Regions from separate parts of the Synechococcus sp. B60.1 genome, predicted to be linked through region 2. Evidence: predicted binding sites of a transcription regulator. Region 2 holds the regulator's gene; the other holds the start of a gene.
What was found. Region 2 encodes HrcA, which represses chaperone genes, less so after heat shock. Its sites were predicted from a motif close to TTAGCACTCNNNNNNNNNGAGTGCTAA; they were not measured.

Region 1 (6,161 bases), on a different contig from region 2:
GACGCTCTTGCAGTTTTTCCTTGTCGTAGGTGGAGTCAGTTTCCTCAATTTGGCGACGGATTTGCTCGCAGCGGGCTTTGACAGCCGCTTCGTTGCCTTCCGCCACGATGGTGGTGTGGTCTTTGGTTACTGTGACGCGACGGGCCGAGCCGAAGGAGTCGAGACGGGCGTTCTCCAGCTTCAGGCCGCGTTCTTCGCTGATGACCTCACCGCCAGTCAGGATGGCGATGTCTTCCAGCATGGCCTTGCGGCGATCCCCAAAGCCAGGCGCTTTCACCGCTACCACGCTCAGCACGCCCCGCAGCTTGTTCACCACCAGGGTGGCCAGGGCTTCTTTCTCGATGTCTTCGGCGATGATCAGCAGCGGACGACCGGCGCGGGCCACTTGCTCCAGAACCGGCACCAGGTCTTGTACCAGGGTGATTTTCTTATCGGTAATCAGGATGTAGGGGTTTTCCAGAACCGCCTCCATCCGCTCCGTGTCGGTGACGAAGTAGGGGGAAATGTAGCCTTTGTCAAAGCGCATCCCCTCCGTCACTTCCAGCTCCGTGGTCATGGACTTGCCTTCTTCCAGGGAGATGACCCCTTCGCGGCCCACTTTGTCCATGGCCTCGGCGATCATGCGGCCCACTTCCTCATCGTTGCCGGCGGAAATGGCCGCCACCTGGGCAATGGCTTTGGAGTCTTCCACCGGGCGGGCATGTTCGGCGATCTTGTCCACCAGGAACTTCACCGCCTTGTCAATGCCGCGCTTAAGGGCAATCGGGTTGGCGCCGGCGGCTACGTTTTTCAGCCCTTCTTTGACCATGGCATGGGCCAGGACGGTGGCGGTGGTGGTGCCGTCACCAGCCGTGTCGTTGGTCTTGGAAGCCGCCTGACGAATCAAGGAGACGCCAGTGTTTTCAATATGGTCTTCCAGCTCAATTTCTTTGGCGATGGTCACCCCATCGTTAACAATTTGGGGTGCGCCAAATTTTTTCTCCAGCACAACATTGCGTCCTTTGGGGCCAAGGGTAACGGCTACGGCTTCTGCCAAAATATCCATGCCGTGTTCAAGGGCGCGACGGGCTTCTTCGCTAAAAATGATTGACTTGGCCATACTCAACCTCTCAAACGTAAATGGACTAAGGGCGATGTAGAGGATCGATCGCTGAAGGACTGAAAATTACTGAACGATTGCGAGAATATCTCGCTCAGCCAGCAGCACGTACTCATCGCTGCCCAGCTTCACTTCTGTGCCGGCGTACTTGGAGTAGAGCACTCTGTCGCCAGCTTTCAGTTCCATCGGGATCAATTTGCCCTCGTCATTGCGCTTGCCAGGCCCAACTGCGACCACTTCCCCCACTTGGGGTTTTTCTTTGGCGGTATCGGGCAAAAAGATGCCACCCGCCGTTTTTTCGTCCTGCTGGGCAATCTTGACCAGCACGCGGTCGCCTAGCGGCTTCAGCGTAGAGACGTTGAGAGTTACTGCAGCCATGACAAATATCCTCCGTAAGGCCTAAAACGCGAGGCTGAAGGGTTGTATCGAGCGCAAACCTAAGCTTCCGTAGTCGAGGTTTTAGCACTCTCGGCTTACGAGTGCTAGTCTATCAGTCGACTTTCCAGCCTGACAATAGCCCCTTTTGGCGGGATCCCCCTTTTTGCCGGGTACGGTTGGGTGCGGATCTCTCTACTTCTAGGCCTGTTGTGGGATCATGGCATGAGGTGGGCTGAACAAGCAGGTGCGGATCCCGTTGTTTCAAGTGGATGCCTTTACGGCCGTGCCTTTTAGGGGCAATCCGGCAGCGGTGTGTTTGCCGCCTCAGGAGCTGCCGGCAGCTTTGATGCAAGCGATTGCGGCGGAGAACAACTTGTCGGAGACGGCTTTTTTACTCCTCCAGGGATCCCTGGGCGATGTTCCCCTCTACGGGCTGCGCTGGTTTACTCCCACCACCGAGGTAGAACTCTGTGGGCATGCCACCTTGGCCGGTGCCTATGTGCTCTTGACCGAGATTCACCCAAAAGCTCAGGAGGTGGCCTTTTCCACCCGCAGTGGCCGGCTGCAGGTGCGGCGGCAGGGGAAGCGGCTGGCGATGGATTTTCCCGCCCAGTTCCCGGAACCCTGGCCAGAAGGCCAGGAGCAAGTGGCCGCGGCTCTGGGGATCCCACCTGTAGAGCTGTACCGCGGCAGCATGGGGGTAGCGGTGCTGGCTTCGGCACAACAGGTGCAGCAGGTGCAGCCGGAGTTGGATCGGGTTCAGACGCTGCCTGTCTCGGGGTTGATCGTCACCGCCTCTGGGGCAGAGAGGGAAGGAGAGCCGGATTTTGTCTGTCGTGTTTTTGCCCCCCAGTTGGGGATCCCGGAGGATCCCGTAACTGGCTCTGCCCAATGTCTGTTGGTGCCCTATTGGTCAGAGCGCCTAGGCCGAACTGAGCTCAGGGTGCGGCAGCTCTCGGCGCGGGGAGGCGAGCTCTGGTGCCGCCATCGCGGCCCGCGGGTGGAGATTGCTGGACAAGCCGTGCTGGTCATAGTGGGAGAGTTGCGGATTCCCTAGAAAAAAACACCCCGGCTGATTCCGGGGTGCTGGAAAAGTACTGGAACAGTTGGGCTAGCCCAAAAGTTCTGCCGCTTGAATGAGCTCCACTTGCTTTTTCTTGAGCACCAGCAGAAGCTGCGTGATAGCCACCGCTGCTAGGAAGGCCACCAGCCATTTCACCCGATCCGGGCTCTGCAGCACCAGATCCCGCTCTACTTGGCCAAAGCCACCTACGTTGGGGTTGTTGGTAACCGGATCCCCTTCTTTGACGCTATCGCCAATGTTAACCACCAACTCCGGCCCTGGCGGCACCACGAGGTGCTTCAGTCCGCCTTCGGTCTCGAAGCTGAGTACCCGCGTGCCTGGCAACTCGTATTCGGGCGGCACCAGGGCAGCCAGCTCAGCCGGCAGGTCGCTGAGGTCGGATTCGATGGTGGCAATGCTGGCTAGGCGGCCAGTGGCGGGAGCGCGGAAGACGTTGTTGTTGCTGAGGCTGCCATCGGGGTTGATCTGGCCACGACCGCGGTTGGCGCCGACATAGACCCGATATTTCATGAAGGCCACCGAGGGATCCTCTTTCGGGTCAGGCGCTACCACTGGGAAGACAATTTCCTGGTGCTGCTCGCCAGGCAAGGGCCCCACCAGAAGGATGTTGGGCTTCTCGTCGCTGTAGGGGGTGATGTAGGTCTCAGCCGTTTCCTGCCGCTGCTCCTCCGTCATCTCCTCCTCAGTGGCCAGGCGGAAGCCTTCCGGCAACACCACCACGGCACCCACATTCAGCCCGCCCTTGCTGCCATCCGCCAACACCTGCTGCTTGCTCAAGTCATAGGGGATCCCGACTTTGATGGTGAACACCTGGCCCGGGGTAACCGCCTGCGGCACTTCGGCACGGGTGGGCATGGCGTTCAGGTGGCAGTTGGCGCAGACAATTTTCCCCGTGGCCTCGCGGGGATTGTCGTAGGCCATCTGGGCATAGTACGGATAGGCTGCTGCCGGACGGGATCCCATCCCCAGCAACAGCAGCAGCGCACACAAGGCCAAGTAAATTCGCTTCATAAGTTCAGCTCAGAATCTCAATCAAAATTCTCGCAAGCCCTTGGGGTCAATCTCCTCAAAGCTGACAACTCATGCTCTAGCCAGGACTAGCGCAGCAACTTCTCTGGGCTTTTCCCCCACTTCTGAGCCGGCGGTAGCCCGTTACAGACTTAGACCACAAGTGTCTCTCCGGAGCCTATTCTGGTGCTTCAGGTCTCACGGAAATCAGGGCCCTGCCAGGGGCTGAAGCGAACGTTGTCGCCGTCCACTGTGGCGCTCACCAGCTCCAGGGAGCGGGGAGCCGGCCCCCGGATCACCTTGCCGTTAGCCGCGTACTGGGATCCGTGGCAGGGGCACTTGAACAAGTTTTCCCCCACGTTCCAGGGCACCACACAGCCGAGGTGGGTGCAAACCGCGTTGAGGCCGTAGTTGGCCACCGCGCCGTTGTCGATCACGATATAGGTGGGATCCCCTTTCAAGCCTTGGGCCAGCACCCGATCCGTGGCTGCGTGGGTAGCCAGCAGCTCACTGACGCTAATCGGCCTGCCGAGGGCATCCTGAGCTATCAGCCCCTCACCTGACCCACCGGAAGAGGGGGGAATGAAATACTTCACCACCGGGTAGAGGGTGCCCACCACCACCACCCCCACCGAGCCGCTGAGGAGGGCATTCAGAAAAACCCGCCGGCTCATGGGGGGCGCCTCGAAGTTGCTAACCGCTTCCGTCATAATGGCCAGTACAAACCTGAGAAGTTTTAATGTTCGTTGACAAACGACATCATCGTAACCGAGCCCCTTGGCTAATATCATTAAGAAATGCAAAGCTAAAGGAAGTGCAAGGCAAGAGGCGGCGGTTTTTCTTCTCCGGCCCAGCTCAGTCCAAACCCGATCCAAGCCAGCCTATGACGGGATCCGACTTTCAAGCTTTGCTGCGGGAGAAGTGGGGCTATTCCTACGACGTGCAACTGCGCCGCATGGGGGACAGGGTGGTTCTGTTGGTGATGTGGCGTTATCTGGAGCAGCCCTCTTTCCCTTTGAGTGAGGCCGAGTATCTGGCTCGCCTGGAGTCTGTCATGGCCCATTTGCAGGCGTGGGGCCTGTGGGAAGCGGTGCAGCGAGAAATTGAGGCTACCCGTCAGAAACCCCGCATCGGGAAGGCGGTGGCCATTCCTTTGGATTTGCAAGGGGTGGGAGAACGCGCCTCCGAGTGGCTGCTGTAGTCTTCCTCGCCCCCGGCTCTTCCCTAAAGGGTAGCCACGGACAGTTTCGCCTCTATCGACGAAAACTCCAACAATCGGCTGGCTATCCAACTTCCACCAGGCCGGCCTGCAGAGCCTGCAAAAACTGGCGGGCGGTGCGACCGGAAAAGCCATTTTGCTGTTGCGCCCAGAGGAGGGCTTGGCGGCGCAAAGCTTCCCCAGAAGAGTCGAGGCCCAGTCGGCGGGCTAGGTGTTCTACGGTGGCCAGGTAGTCGGTTTGGCCGAAGGGGGCAAAGGTGAGAGTGAGGCCGAAGCGATCCCGCAGCGACAGCTTCTCCTGCACCGTATCCCAGGCGTGCACCTCTTGCTCTTGGGGAGGGGGGCGATCGCCAAAAAACTCGCGGATAAGATGGCGGCGGTTGCTGGTGGCATAGAGACGCACGTTGGGCGGCGGTGGGAGGAGATCCCCTTCCAGCAGCACTTTGAGCTGCTTAAACTCGGTCTCGTCGGCCTCAAAGGAGAGATCGTCCACAAAGAGGACAAAGGGCAGCGCCTGCTGTCCCAGCTCTGCCAAGATCTGCGGCAATTGAGCCAAATCTGCTCGTCGCAGCTCCAAAAGGCGCAGCCCCTGGGGGCCGTAGCGCCGCAACAACGCCTTCACGAGGGAAGACTTGCCGGTGCCTCGCGCCCCGTAAAGCAGCACATGCAACGCCGGATCCCCCCGCAGTAGGGCTTCGGTGTTAGCGGCCAACTGCCGTTTCTGCCGTTCGTAGCCGTAGATCTCCTCCCAGTCGGGCAGATCGGGAGTGGGGATCCCTTCTAGCCCTGCCGGCCCCCAGCGAAACGCCCAATAGCGACCATAGAGCCCCACTCCCCCTTGGCGGTAGTGGGCAATTAAGGCCTCCAGGCTCTGGCCCCAATCGGCAAAAGGGCGGGGATCCCAGCCAGAGCTGCTGGGGTTTTCATCCGGCCAGGGGATCCCCAAGCCCAGCGCCTGCATCTGCTCAGCAATGGTCTCCTGGCTATCGGCCAGGATCTGCAGGCAGCGGAGATCGTGGCGGGCCGCTTGCAAAAGGGGGGCCGGGATCCCTTGGGGTTGCAGCGCCGCCCGCGAGAAGGGGTTATCGGCCCAGCGGATTTCCTGGATTAGCCACTCCCGCCAGCTCAAGCCCTGCCGGGCCAAAAGCTCAAACCAGCGCCCGTAGGCTCTCCAGCAGGGCAGGGGATCCCCGCTCATCAACTGCTGGATGAGCTCCTGCCAGGCCAGGGCCAGGGGATGGGCGCAGATTTCCCGAAACACCAGCAGCTTAGCCGCCGCTTCCGCCGCTTCTTCTAAGGGAGTCATCGCTCTAGGTACGGCTCTTAGCATTGTCTACTCTCCCAGAGGGAGAGGGGCCGGCGTTGGGTTAGCG
Region 2 (10,438 bases):
TTACCTGAGAAGTCTGCCGGATTTTAGCCCCTATCCCAAGTACGGGCATGGTATTGGCATGAGCCAGTGGGGTGCCCAAGAATTGGCCCGTCAGGGCTGGACCTACCGCCAAATTTTGGCTTATTACTACCCAGGAGTCAGCTTTGCTCGCTTGCCAGGGTAAACTTCCCCCACTGAAGTCGGGAGCTTAGGGACTCCGTCCCGCTAACGCGAGTGGCAGCGTTAAAATCCGCATCCCCTTCCCAACTACAGACGGGGTTGACACAGCGAAAATGCTCCCCTTCCCGCTGGCCAAGCCACAAGCAACGGTGGCAGGTCTGTGAGCTGCAGGCAGGCGGCACCACCACAACCTTGACCCCTACCCTCATTGCCTTGTAGTGCACAAACTGCCGCAACGGGTAGAAGGCCCAACTGTTCAACCGCCGCCGCTCTCTCTGGCTGCGCGGCTGTTGGTTAACTCGTTCACGCTCGCGCCAGCGGGCCGGAGGCCTTGGTTGCATCCAGCTTGGCGGCTTGCGACGCAGATACCTTGAGCTTGCGGGAGATAGTTAGAACTTGAGTCATGCTCCATCATTCGCGCAGGAGCTATCCCCCCTACAGTATACAGTGGGGTATCTTGCGAAGGAGTCGCCACTTTGGCCACCAAAGTTCCAGAGTAGCCTTCCTCCCCGCACTAAAGTCGAGGCCTCCAGCTTTACCCTCTGTGAGGCTCCCATCGAGCTTCCTCTGAGTAGCCCCTCGTTTGTCCCCAGTAAGGATTTTCTGGGACGGTAGTTGCCGTGCAAATCTGAACTGTGCTGTTAACTATTGGTTGAGGTTCTCAGCCGTTGCAGGAGGGGGAGAGCTCTCACTGAGCAGAGATCCAGACCAGGTGATCCCCCTTCACCTCTAGCCAGCCTCCGCCAGGGTAGTCGGGGCTGCGGCTGCGGCGGCCTGCTTTCAGGAGCCGCATCCCGGCTTCCACCTGCTCAAAAGTTGGGTGATGGGGCAGCAGCAGCGACAAGAATTGAAACATCACCTGCCGCTGCAAAGCCAGGGGCGCAGCCCGCAAGGGATCCCGCTGCAGCCCCGGCAAAGCGGGCTCGTACACCTGTAACCACAGTTGGGCGGCTTGCGCCACCACCAGCTCATGCTCTGCCTGCAACAGTGTGGCTGCCCGATTCAAAGCCGCTTCCAGTTGCGGGTTAAAGTGCTGCTTGAGATAGGGCATCACCTCTAAGCGAAGGCGGTTGCGGCCATGAGCCAGATCCTGGTTGCTGCGATCCGGCCAGACCGGCAACTGGTATTGTCGGCAGAACTCTTCCGTTTCCCAGCGGGAAAGGCCCAGCAGGGGACGCACCAACCAAGCGGAGGTGGGATCCCGCTCGTCCAAACGCCGTTGCCAATCTAGGCTGACCAGGCCGGCAGCCCCCGTGCCCCGCAGCAGGTTCCACAAAAACGTCTCCGCCCGGTCGCTGGCCGTGTGCCCTGTGGTCACCACCTCGCAACTCCAGGTGCGCGCCCATTTGTTCAGTTGCTGGTAGCGCCAAGCCCTGGCCCCCGCCTCATCCCAGCGGATGGGATCGGCAGTCTCAACGGCGTGGGGCAGGCCCTGCTGTTGCAGCCATCCCTGCAAAAACTTGGCACACTCCGTCTCATCGGCTGACCAACGGTGATCACAGTGCAAAACAAAGATCTGCCAGCCCCAGCGAGGCTGCAAATCCCGCAAGATCTGGAGCAGGGAAAAAGAATCTTGTCCGCCAGAAAAAGCTACCAGCAGCCGCTGGCCGGGGCGAAGCAGTTGCCGCTCGCGAATGGCACACTGAACCCGCAGGTGAAGAGGAGAAAGCCTGGCCACAGTTGGCTATTGCTCGGGGGCAACCCAGACCTCGCGTTCTCCCTGGGATCCCTCAGGCAAGGGCCCGAGTGAGATGGGAGGCCACCGTCTGCACAGCAGCGATGCTCCGCTCGTAGGCCATGCGGGTCGGCCCCAGCAGGGTGACCGCACCCAGGGGCGCCGAGCGGCGGCGATAAACTGAGGCAATGACCGTGCAGTGGTGCAGAGATTCCAGCGGGTTCTCGCTGCCAATGTAGATGATCACGGGAACGTTGTGGGATGGATCCTGCTCTGGAGTGCTAGAGGATGCCTTGTTCCTGGCCGCCGTGGCCGAAAGAGTTGCTTCGCCCGTGGACGGGCTATCTGGCATGGAATAGAGCCCGATCATCCCCTGAAGCTGCTCGGATCCCTTTTCGATCAACTGGGCCACCGCCTGCATCCGCTGGGCCTGGGAAAACTCCGGCTGCCGCATCAGCTCCGTCATGCCCGCGCTGAACACCTGTCCCAGCGAGGGCCGTAGGTAGCGCTGCACTACCGAGCGCAGCAGTTGCTGCAGCCAATGGCTGTAAGCGCGAAACTCCTCATCCAGCTTCAACCAGCTCAGATCCTGCAGCTCGGCAAAAGTCTTGCCCCGCAACTTCAGGGTGAGAAAGTTGCTCAGTAGCTGCAGCTCATCTTCCAGATCCTCGCGCCGATCGTCGGGCCACTCCGGTGGGCTAACCAAGGCCGAATGGGTTTGGTAGGAATCCGTAACCACTAGCACCATCACCCGCCCTGGCCCCACCGGCAGCAACTGCACATGGTGAACGGCTACCACCGGCCCCTGGGGAGGGGTGATGAGAGCGATGCAACCGCTCAAGTGGGCCAAAAGCTGTGCCACCCTCTGCAAGAGGCTATCGAGGTCGTCCCCCAGCTCACGGTTGAGCTGATCCAGCAACTGCTGCAGCGCAGGATGGGGCTCCGGCTGGGGAGCATCGCTCGGGATCTCATCCATGTTGGCGGAGGTCAACAGATCGTTCACATAGACCCGATAGCCAAAGTCAGAAGGGATCCGACCGGCAGAGGTGTGGGGCTGGAACAGCAACCCAACCTGCTCCAAAGTGGCCAAGTCGTTGCGAATGGTAGCCGTGCTGACTCCGAGGTTGTAGGACTGGGCCAAGGTTTTGGAGCCGACAGGTTCTGCCGTGGCAATATACCTGCGCACCGTTGCCCACAGGATCTTCCGTTGTCTGGGAGTCAGTTCGAGTTTCATGGCTGCTCAAAAGAACCCAATCAACACCTGCTAAGAGGAATTAGCCAATGGATCTCAGGTCAACCAAGCTAGGGCTAAATGAGGATCGGATAAAGTTTTACTTCTATTTTTAACTTTATTGTTACTCTTTCATCATGGGTGGCAGGGGCGGAAAGTAGCAACGGCAGAGGTGGAAAGAGGTGGAAGCTCTTGGTTTGGCAAGAAAAGCGAAACCCCCTGTAGCCTCTGCAGCCTTTTTTCGCCCAGAGGTGGTACTAAGTAATTAAGTCAACTCTAGGCTAAGTGAGCCTGCTGCTGTCTGTTCTGTATCGTTTTGTATCTTTCGAGGTTGCTCCATGTACTTGTCCCCCCAGGAGAAAGACAAGCTGTTGATCTACCTGGCCGCCCAGTTAGCTCGGGATCGGCGGCAGCGGGGCCTCAAACTCAATTACCCCGAGGCGGTGGCCTACCTGAGCGCAGCCATCTTGGAGGGGGCGCGGGAAGGGAAAACCGTTGCTCAGTTGATGAGTGAAGGGCTGACGTGGCTGAGCCGAGAGGACGTGATGCCAGGGATCCCGGAGATGATCCCGGAAATTCAAGTAGAGGCAACCTTCCCCGACGGAACCAAGCTGGTGACCCTTCACCACCCCATTCGCTAGCTGCTTTCTAAGGATCTCCCAAAGACCCAGAGACTTCAGGAGGTTGTCCATATGGCTCGCAAATCCAAAGCCACACCTGCTGCCGACCCTGAACCAGCCCCGATCCCGGGAGAGCTGTTGCTGGCAGAGGATCCCATCCAAGCCAATGTCGGGCGGGCCACTGTGACGCTGGAGGTCACCAACCGGGGGGATCGGCCCATTCAGGTGGGATCCCATTTTCACTTTTTCGAGGTCAACCGAGCCCTGGTGTTCGATCGCGCCGCCAGCTTTGGCATGCGCCTCAACATCCCTTCCGGCCAAGCGGTGCGTTTTGAGCCGGGGCAAACCCATCGGGTCACTCTGGTGGCGCTGGGAGGCAAGGGGCTGGTGCATGGCTTCAACCGGCTAACGGAGGGCAGCGTCCGCTCTGCAACGCAAAAGCGGCTGGCCCTGGCCCGATTGCAGGAGTGGATGGGCTAGGTGGCTAAGCGCTATGGACATAACGCCCCCCGAAGCATGCAGCTTTGGGCATCTAGGCTGAGGCTTGGCCATATCCCCATCCCGCCTCAAATTTAGGAGAGTAGGGCTATCCAATTCTTCCTCTAGGATCTGGCCAATGTTAGAGCGTGAGACCGTTTGGTGGATGGGGGTACAGGGCTTGGGGCTGAATCTTTCCGGGTTGGCCCTGTTGGCGGCAGCAGGTGCCACTTTCGGCCCCCTCGGCTGGACCAGTGCGACGGTGGCGGTGATGCTCAAGTTAATTGGAGATAGCCAACTGCTGCGCGCCTACTGGCTTTGGCAAAGTCGGCACCGCCAAGCGGGATCCCAGCCTGTCACCTCAACAGCGGCGCTCCAAAGTCAAGTCTGAAACCGTCTGCCCCTCTCCCAAAGGGGGAGGGAAGGTCAGAGACCTTCATCACACTGGACAAGGCTCTCGGTAATGTTGGAGCCAGCCCGCCGAAAGCCGCTCAGCCTCACCGCAGGTGGGCTACCGTTACGCCCGTACCCCCATCCTGGGGATCCGCCGGGGCAAACCTCTGGACACGCGGGTGATTTTGGAGGTAGGCCTGGACGCCGGCCCGCAGGCGTCCCGTGCCGTGGCCGTGGATGATCCAAACCGGGCCAGGAGGGGCTTGGGCAAAGTGCTGTTCCAGAATCGCCTCGGCATCGGCTACAGTTTTCCCCCTTAGGTCAAGGGTGTTGCGGCTGGTGCGCAGGTTCAGGGGAGCAGTGGTGGGCGGAGGGGAGGGAGGAGCTTTGGGGCGCTGGCGCTGTTTGGCCTGATGTTCATCGATGGGATCCAACTGGCCCTGCGGCACCGTGAACTTGAGGATGCCGCTGCGCACTACATACACATCCCCTTCGACGGCAATCACCTCCCCCGTCTGCCCCAGGCCCCTCAGCCGCACCCGATCCCCCACCTCCGGCACGAACTCAGTCTCAACCGGCGGCGACGGCGGCGAGTAGCGCCCGCGAATCTGCTCCAGCTCAGCAGCAACCTGCTGGGGATTGTCCCCCTGCTGCAACTTGCGGATGGCGGCGGCCACCTCCCGGCGGGCAGCGGCCAAGAGGGCTTGCAGCCCCTGTCGCTGCTGGTACTCCAGTTGCGCCTCTCGCTCAGCCATTTGCCGGCTGCGCTGCTGCATTTGGCGGTACAGGGTTTCCAGCTCTTGGTGCAGGGATCCCACCTGGGCGGCCCGCTCTTCCAACTGGGCCCGTTGCGCCTCCAGCCCCGCGATCACCTTATCCACCTGGCTTTCCCCCTGCAGATGCTGCTGCGCCCGCCGCAGAATCTCCGGCTCCAGGTGCAGCCGCCGGGCAATGGCAAAGGCATTGGAGCGACCAGGGATCCCCCACAGTAGGCGGTAGGTGGGGGCTAGAGTGGCCTCGTCAAACTCCACCGAGGCATTCTCAAAGCCGGGATGCTGGTACTTGAGGGCCTTCAGCTCGCCGTAGTGGGTGGTGGCCAAGGTAAGCAGGGCCTTTTCCGAGAGATACTCCAATAGCCCAGCCGCCAGGGCCGCACCCTCGCTAGGATCCGTGCCCGCCCCCACCTCGTCCAGCAGAACAAGGGCCGGCGCCGGGTCTGACTGCAAAGCTTGCACGATGCGGCTGATGCGGCGAATGTGCCCGGAAAAAGTGGAGAGGCTTTGCTGCAGCGATTGCTCGTCGCCGATGTCGGCATAGACCCCGTCGAACCAGGGCAGTTGGGGCGGATCCTGGGCAGGCAGGAAGATCCCCGCCTTGGCCATAAGCACCAATAGCCCCAAGGTCTTCAGAGCAACCGTCTTGCCACCGGTGTTGGGGCCGGTGATGACCACGGCGCGGATGGACTCGGAGAGGGTGAAATCAATCGGGATCACCTCCGGGCCCTTGCCTTCCTCGCGAGACTGCCACAGAAGCAAGGGGTGCCTAGCTTGGCGCAGGCGCAATCCTGCCGGGACAAACTGGGGGCGATTGCCCGCCAACCAAAGACTGTAGCGGCCACGGGCCAAGGCCACCTCCAGCCCCACCAGCACCGCCTGCAAATGCTCCAGATCGGTGGCCACGGATCCCACCTGGGCAGAGAGCGCCGCCAAGATTCGCTCTTCCTCCGCCTGGATCTGGGCCTGGGTTTCCCGCAGCCGGTTGCCCAGCTCCACCACAGCGTAGGGCTCCACATAGAGGGTGGCCCCACTGGCAGAGCTGTCGTGGACGATGCCCCGGATCACGTCGCGGTGGGTGGCCTTCACCATCAGCACAAAGCGCCCCTGCCGCTGGCCAATCAACGTGTCCTGCAGCGCCTGGGGGTGCTGGCTCATCACCTGTTGTAGGCGTTCTTGGATCTGGTTGCGGTACTGGCGGTGCTGACGGCGTAGGTCTGCAAGCGCGGGGCTGGCGCTATCTCTCACCTCGCCGTGCTCATCCAGGCAGCGGAAGATCTCCTGCTCTAGCTCAGGATAGGTGCGCAGTGTGCTCACCCACTCCTGCAGGCGGGGCAGGCGCTCGTCAGCATCGATGAGACGGCGAAGGCGGCGAGCAGCCCCCAAGGTTGTGGCAATCTGCACCAGCTCTTCCCCGCTCAGAATGCCCCCCCGTTCGGCCCGTTCCAGGGCCGGCAGCAGGTTGTGGATCCCGTCCAGAGAGACCCCCCCCGGCTGGCTGCAATCCAGCCGGATGGCCTCCTCCGTTTGATCAAGACAGACCTCGCTCTCGGCGCGGCTCCGCCAGGGATCCAGCTCTAGGCAGGCGCGGCGGCCTAGGGGTGTGGCGGCAAAGCTGGCCAAGTGTTGGCAGAGGCGGGGCCACTCCAACAATTCCAAAGTTTCTTGGCGGAGGGAAGGATCAGGCTCAGAACAGATCGGCAGCAGGTGCAAAGGGGTGGGCGTAGGCATTACCGAAGGAAATTAGCAATTCGAGGAAGAACGGAGCTGCAGTCGCTTCATCTCTTGCAAAAACTGCCGCTGGTAGTTGAGAAAGGCGGTGTGCCATTCGCGGAAGCGGCGCTCGCCATCGCGCACCAACATCTGTCGATAGTGCTCGGAGTTGAGCCGGGGCCGGGCTGAGTTCATGGGAATCGAAGACGCTCTGCCCCTATTGTGGCAGGCTGTGGGGCGCCTTTCGTAGTTCCCAACCTGGGGGCAGACGGTGTTGGGAGCGGATCCCATCTTTCTGGCGGTGAGGAGGAGATTTTGCACTTGCGGCATGGCCAAACTTGGCAGTCGGCCTTGGCATACTCATACTGGAAGAGTCACCGCACCTCCGATACGCAAGTCAAATCCGTGCGCAAACGAGTGACCCTGATTTTTCCTCGCCACTTGGTGAATGTGCCCCTCACCTATCGTCTGGCCAAAGACTTCGATGTAGCCGCCAACATTGTCCGCGCCAGAGTAACCCCCAACGAAGTGGGCACCCTGGTGGTGGAGCTCTCGGGAGATATCGACCAGGTGGAGGCGGGTCTGGAGTGGGTGCAGTCTTTAGGCATTGAGGTGGCCGAGCGGGCCAAAGAAATTCAGATCGACCCAGATTCGTGCGTGGACTGCGGCTTGTGTACAGGCGTTTGCCCCACCGAGGCGCTGAAGATTGCCGCTCCTGACTGGAAACTGGAGTTTCTGCGTAATCGCTGTGTTATGTGCGAACAATGCATCTCTACCTGCCCTGTCGGGGCCATCAGCACGAGTTTATAGCCATAAGGCGAAGAGCCGGCTAAGCCGACAAGTTTATTCGCTATTACAATGCTGTAATGTAACCCCGATGCGGGCTGGATTGGCACAGGCTAATTTGAGGCAACTGGAGATGCTTTCGACCCCAACGCTCATTGGCTTGACCTATGCTGCCCTAGCAGTTCTCTACCTGCTGGTGCTGCCGTTCTTGTTTTTGGTGTACGTGGACAAGCGCTGGAACTATAGCGGTGCCTGGGAAAAGGTGTTGATGTTTTTCCTAGTTTTGTTTTTCTTCCCCGGTATGGTGCTCGTGGCTCCCTTCATGACGTTTCGGCCCAAGCCGCGTTCGCTCTAGAGCCTGCCGCTATCTAAGCGCTTGAGCCATGCGTAGACGGGATGTTCTCGGCATTGGCCTAGCCTTGCTCTTGGGGGGAGGACTTTTCTACGGGCTGTTGCTTTGGGCCGGCTTGGATACGGGCGCGGCGCAGCAGGTGTTAAGCGTGGTGTTTCTGCTGGGGTGCCTGGGCTGGACTGTGGGCTACCTGAAGCGGGTGTTGAGCAGGGAAATGACCCTGAAGGCCCAGTGGGCCGCTTTTGAGAGGCAGCAAATCCAAGAGAAACTTCACTCCCTCTCCCCAGAGGAGTGGCAGGCCTTGCAGGCCGAGCTGGGATCCGAAACCGAAGAGAAAGCTGAGGTTGGTTTGCCCGAGCAAGGCAAGCGCTGAAGCTGCCGGACAAACTGTACCCAAAAATCTGCCGCAAATTGGTGGAGTTTCAGCTACCCGAGCGGCGGGGTCGGCCCAACACTACCTGTATAGCTAGTTACTGTTTCTTCTTGATTGGAAATGCTAGCTTGCGCCCTAGGCAAAGTTGTGAACTGAGGCGAGCCGTTAACTCGTGCAGATTTCCCCTTCCCCTTTTGCTCACCTATCTCTGCTCACCGTGACCAAGACCGTTTTGGTGGCTCAGGGTCAGCCTTGGCAGGCCCAGCTCTGGAAGTCGGTGCTGGAGTCTCAGCGCCATGCAGTGGTGCTGGTTTCTCCTCAGGCAGATCTGGTGGAGGTGGCGGCAACTCATCCTCCGGATCTGATGGTGGTGGATATGACGACGGGGCTGTTTAACCCCTATGCCTTTTGTCGAGAGTGTCGGAGCCGGCTTCCGGATATCCCTGTGATTCTCACTCATCACCCCCGTCGCCGCATTGAGCCGGCAGAGCGGCGCTGGGCCATTTACCAGGGGGCAGCCGAGGTGATCCCTGGTTTGGCCGAAGCCGACGACATTCTTCACTCCCTCGAGCAAGTTTACAAGGCAGCCAGGTGGCCTTTTCCCATTGACACGGCAGCTCTTCACGCGGTTCTCGAGCAGGCGGGTTTGCGGCCTGAAAAAGACAGCTCCCTTCCTTCCCCGCCCGTTGCACCAGAAGAACGCCAAGAGCAAACGGCTGCGCCCCCACCGGCAAAGTACCGGTTGATGTATCGGGGCCGTCCCGTCGAGTGAACTGCAAGCGCTCCACACCGCTAACGCGAAGCAGGGAACTGCCTTCGGTGTTTTTCTCCCTCTGGCGGGGCTGGGGATCAGGGCAGCACCAGGGCCAGGGTAGTGCCCTGGGATCCCGTCTCCACCAAACGCAAGTCTCCTCCGTGGGCTTGCAGGATACGCTTGGCGATGTACAGCCCTAGACCTCCTGAGCCGGTCGGGTAGTGCTGGCCGGCAATGTGAATGGGTTGGGCGATGTAGGGCTGGGCCAGATCTTCCAGGGGAGCCGGCAGGCCGGGCCCGTCATCCCGCACCTGGATCTGCCGGGGGCTGACGGTCAGCACCACCGCATGGCGGGCGTAGCGCAAAGCATTGTCCACCAGGTTCACCAGCGCCCGCTCCAGCTCGTCCTCATCGGCGGCGCCCCACCCTTCTCCCTCCACCTGCAGGTCGATCTCCCGCTCTCGAGCCAGAGATCCCATACGTTCGGCCACCCGTCGGGCCAGGGATCCCAGATCACAGGGCTGGGGATGCAGGGCGATCTCGCCCCGCTCTAGGCGGTAGGCCTCCACCATCTTTTGCACCAGGGCCAGGTTGCGCTGGTTCTCCTCCAGCATGCGATTCAGCAGGGCCAGCCGCTCCTGGGGACTCAAGGGGAGCTCCTGCTTGAGAGCACTTAGCAGATGCCCAAAGGCAATGAGAGGAGTTTTTAGATCGTGCACCAAGGTAGCCGTGAAGGCCTCCCGCCGTCTTTGATCGCTTTGGATTTGGCGCAGCAAATGGGCAAAAGCTTGCCGCAGGATCAGAGCCTCTTGGGGATCCCCTGGGCGGAGCAGCAAAGTCCAGCGGTCTGGCTGGTTGATCAAGGTTTCTAGGTGGGCCAGCTCGCGGGCCAGCAACGTCAGGGGCCGCAAGAGCATGGAAGACAAGGCATAGCCTGCCAGCGCCGATAGCACCGCCAGCAGAGGGATCCACAACAGCAGCAGGAGAGATCCCTCGGGACTGAGCTCTGTGCCGGGCAGGATCCACTGCACCGACAGGATGAAAACCAAGTTGGGGACAAAGGAAAGGCTGGCAATCACCAGCGCTACCTGAGTGCGCAGGCTGTGGGGAAAGCGACGGCGCCAGAACTCAA

Region 1: the regulator HrcA is predicted to act here: its motif matches at 1,559-1,585, upstream of groES (co-chaperone GroES).

Annotation. Positions count from the first base shown of each region.
Region 1 covers NZ_JANSJN010000083.1:777-6,937, forward strand. Annotated here, with positions in the region: gene groL (chaperonin GroEL) at 1-1,099, opposite strand, end outside; gene groES (co-chaperone GroES) at 1,166-1,477, opposite strand; gene NW863_RS09770 (PhzF family phenazine biosynthesis protein) at 1,734-2,534, shown strand; gene NW863_RS09775 (apocytochrome f) at 2,589-3,572, opposite strand; gene NW863_RS09780 (cytochrome b6-f complex iron-sulfur subunit) at 3,761-4,279, opposite strand; gene NW863_RS09785 (DUF3067 family protein) at 4,453-4,770, shown strand; gene NW863_RS09790 (ATP-binding protein) at 4,853-6,094, opposite strand.
Region 2 covers NZ_JANSJN010000039.1:4,663-15,100, forward strand. Annotated here, with positions in the region: gene NW863_RS06065 (SpoIID/LytB domain-containing protein) at 1-163, shown strand, start outside; partial or broken gene NW863_RS06070 (zinc ribbon domain-containing protein) at 204-467, opposite strand; gene tilS (tRNA lysidine(34) synthetase TilS) at 848-1,837, opposite strand; gene hrcA (heat-inducible transcriptional repressor HrcA) at 1,890-3,068, opposite strand; gene NW863_RS06085 (urease subunit gamma) at 3,404-3,706, shown strand; gene NW863_RS06090 (urease subunit beta) at 3,758-4,165, shown strand; gene NW863_RS06095 (hypothetical protein) at 4,302-4,553, shown strand; gene NW863_RS06100 (endonuclease MutS2) at 4,660-7,026, opposite strand; gene NW863_RS06105 (hypothetical protein) at 7,072-7,236, opposite strand; gene NW863_RS06110 (NIL domain-containing protein) at 7,447-7,851, shown strand; gene ndhL (NAD(P)H-quinone oxidoreductase subunit L) at 7,961-8,182, shown strand; gene NW863_RS06120 (DUF3007 family protein) at 8,211-8,552, shown strand; gene NW863_RS06125 (response regulator) at 8,725-9,324, shown strand; gene NW863_RS06130 (sensor histidine kinase) at 9,402-10,438, opposite strand, start outside.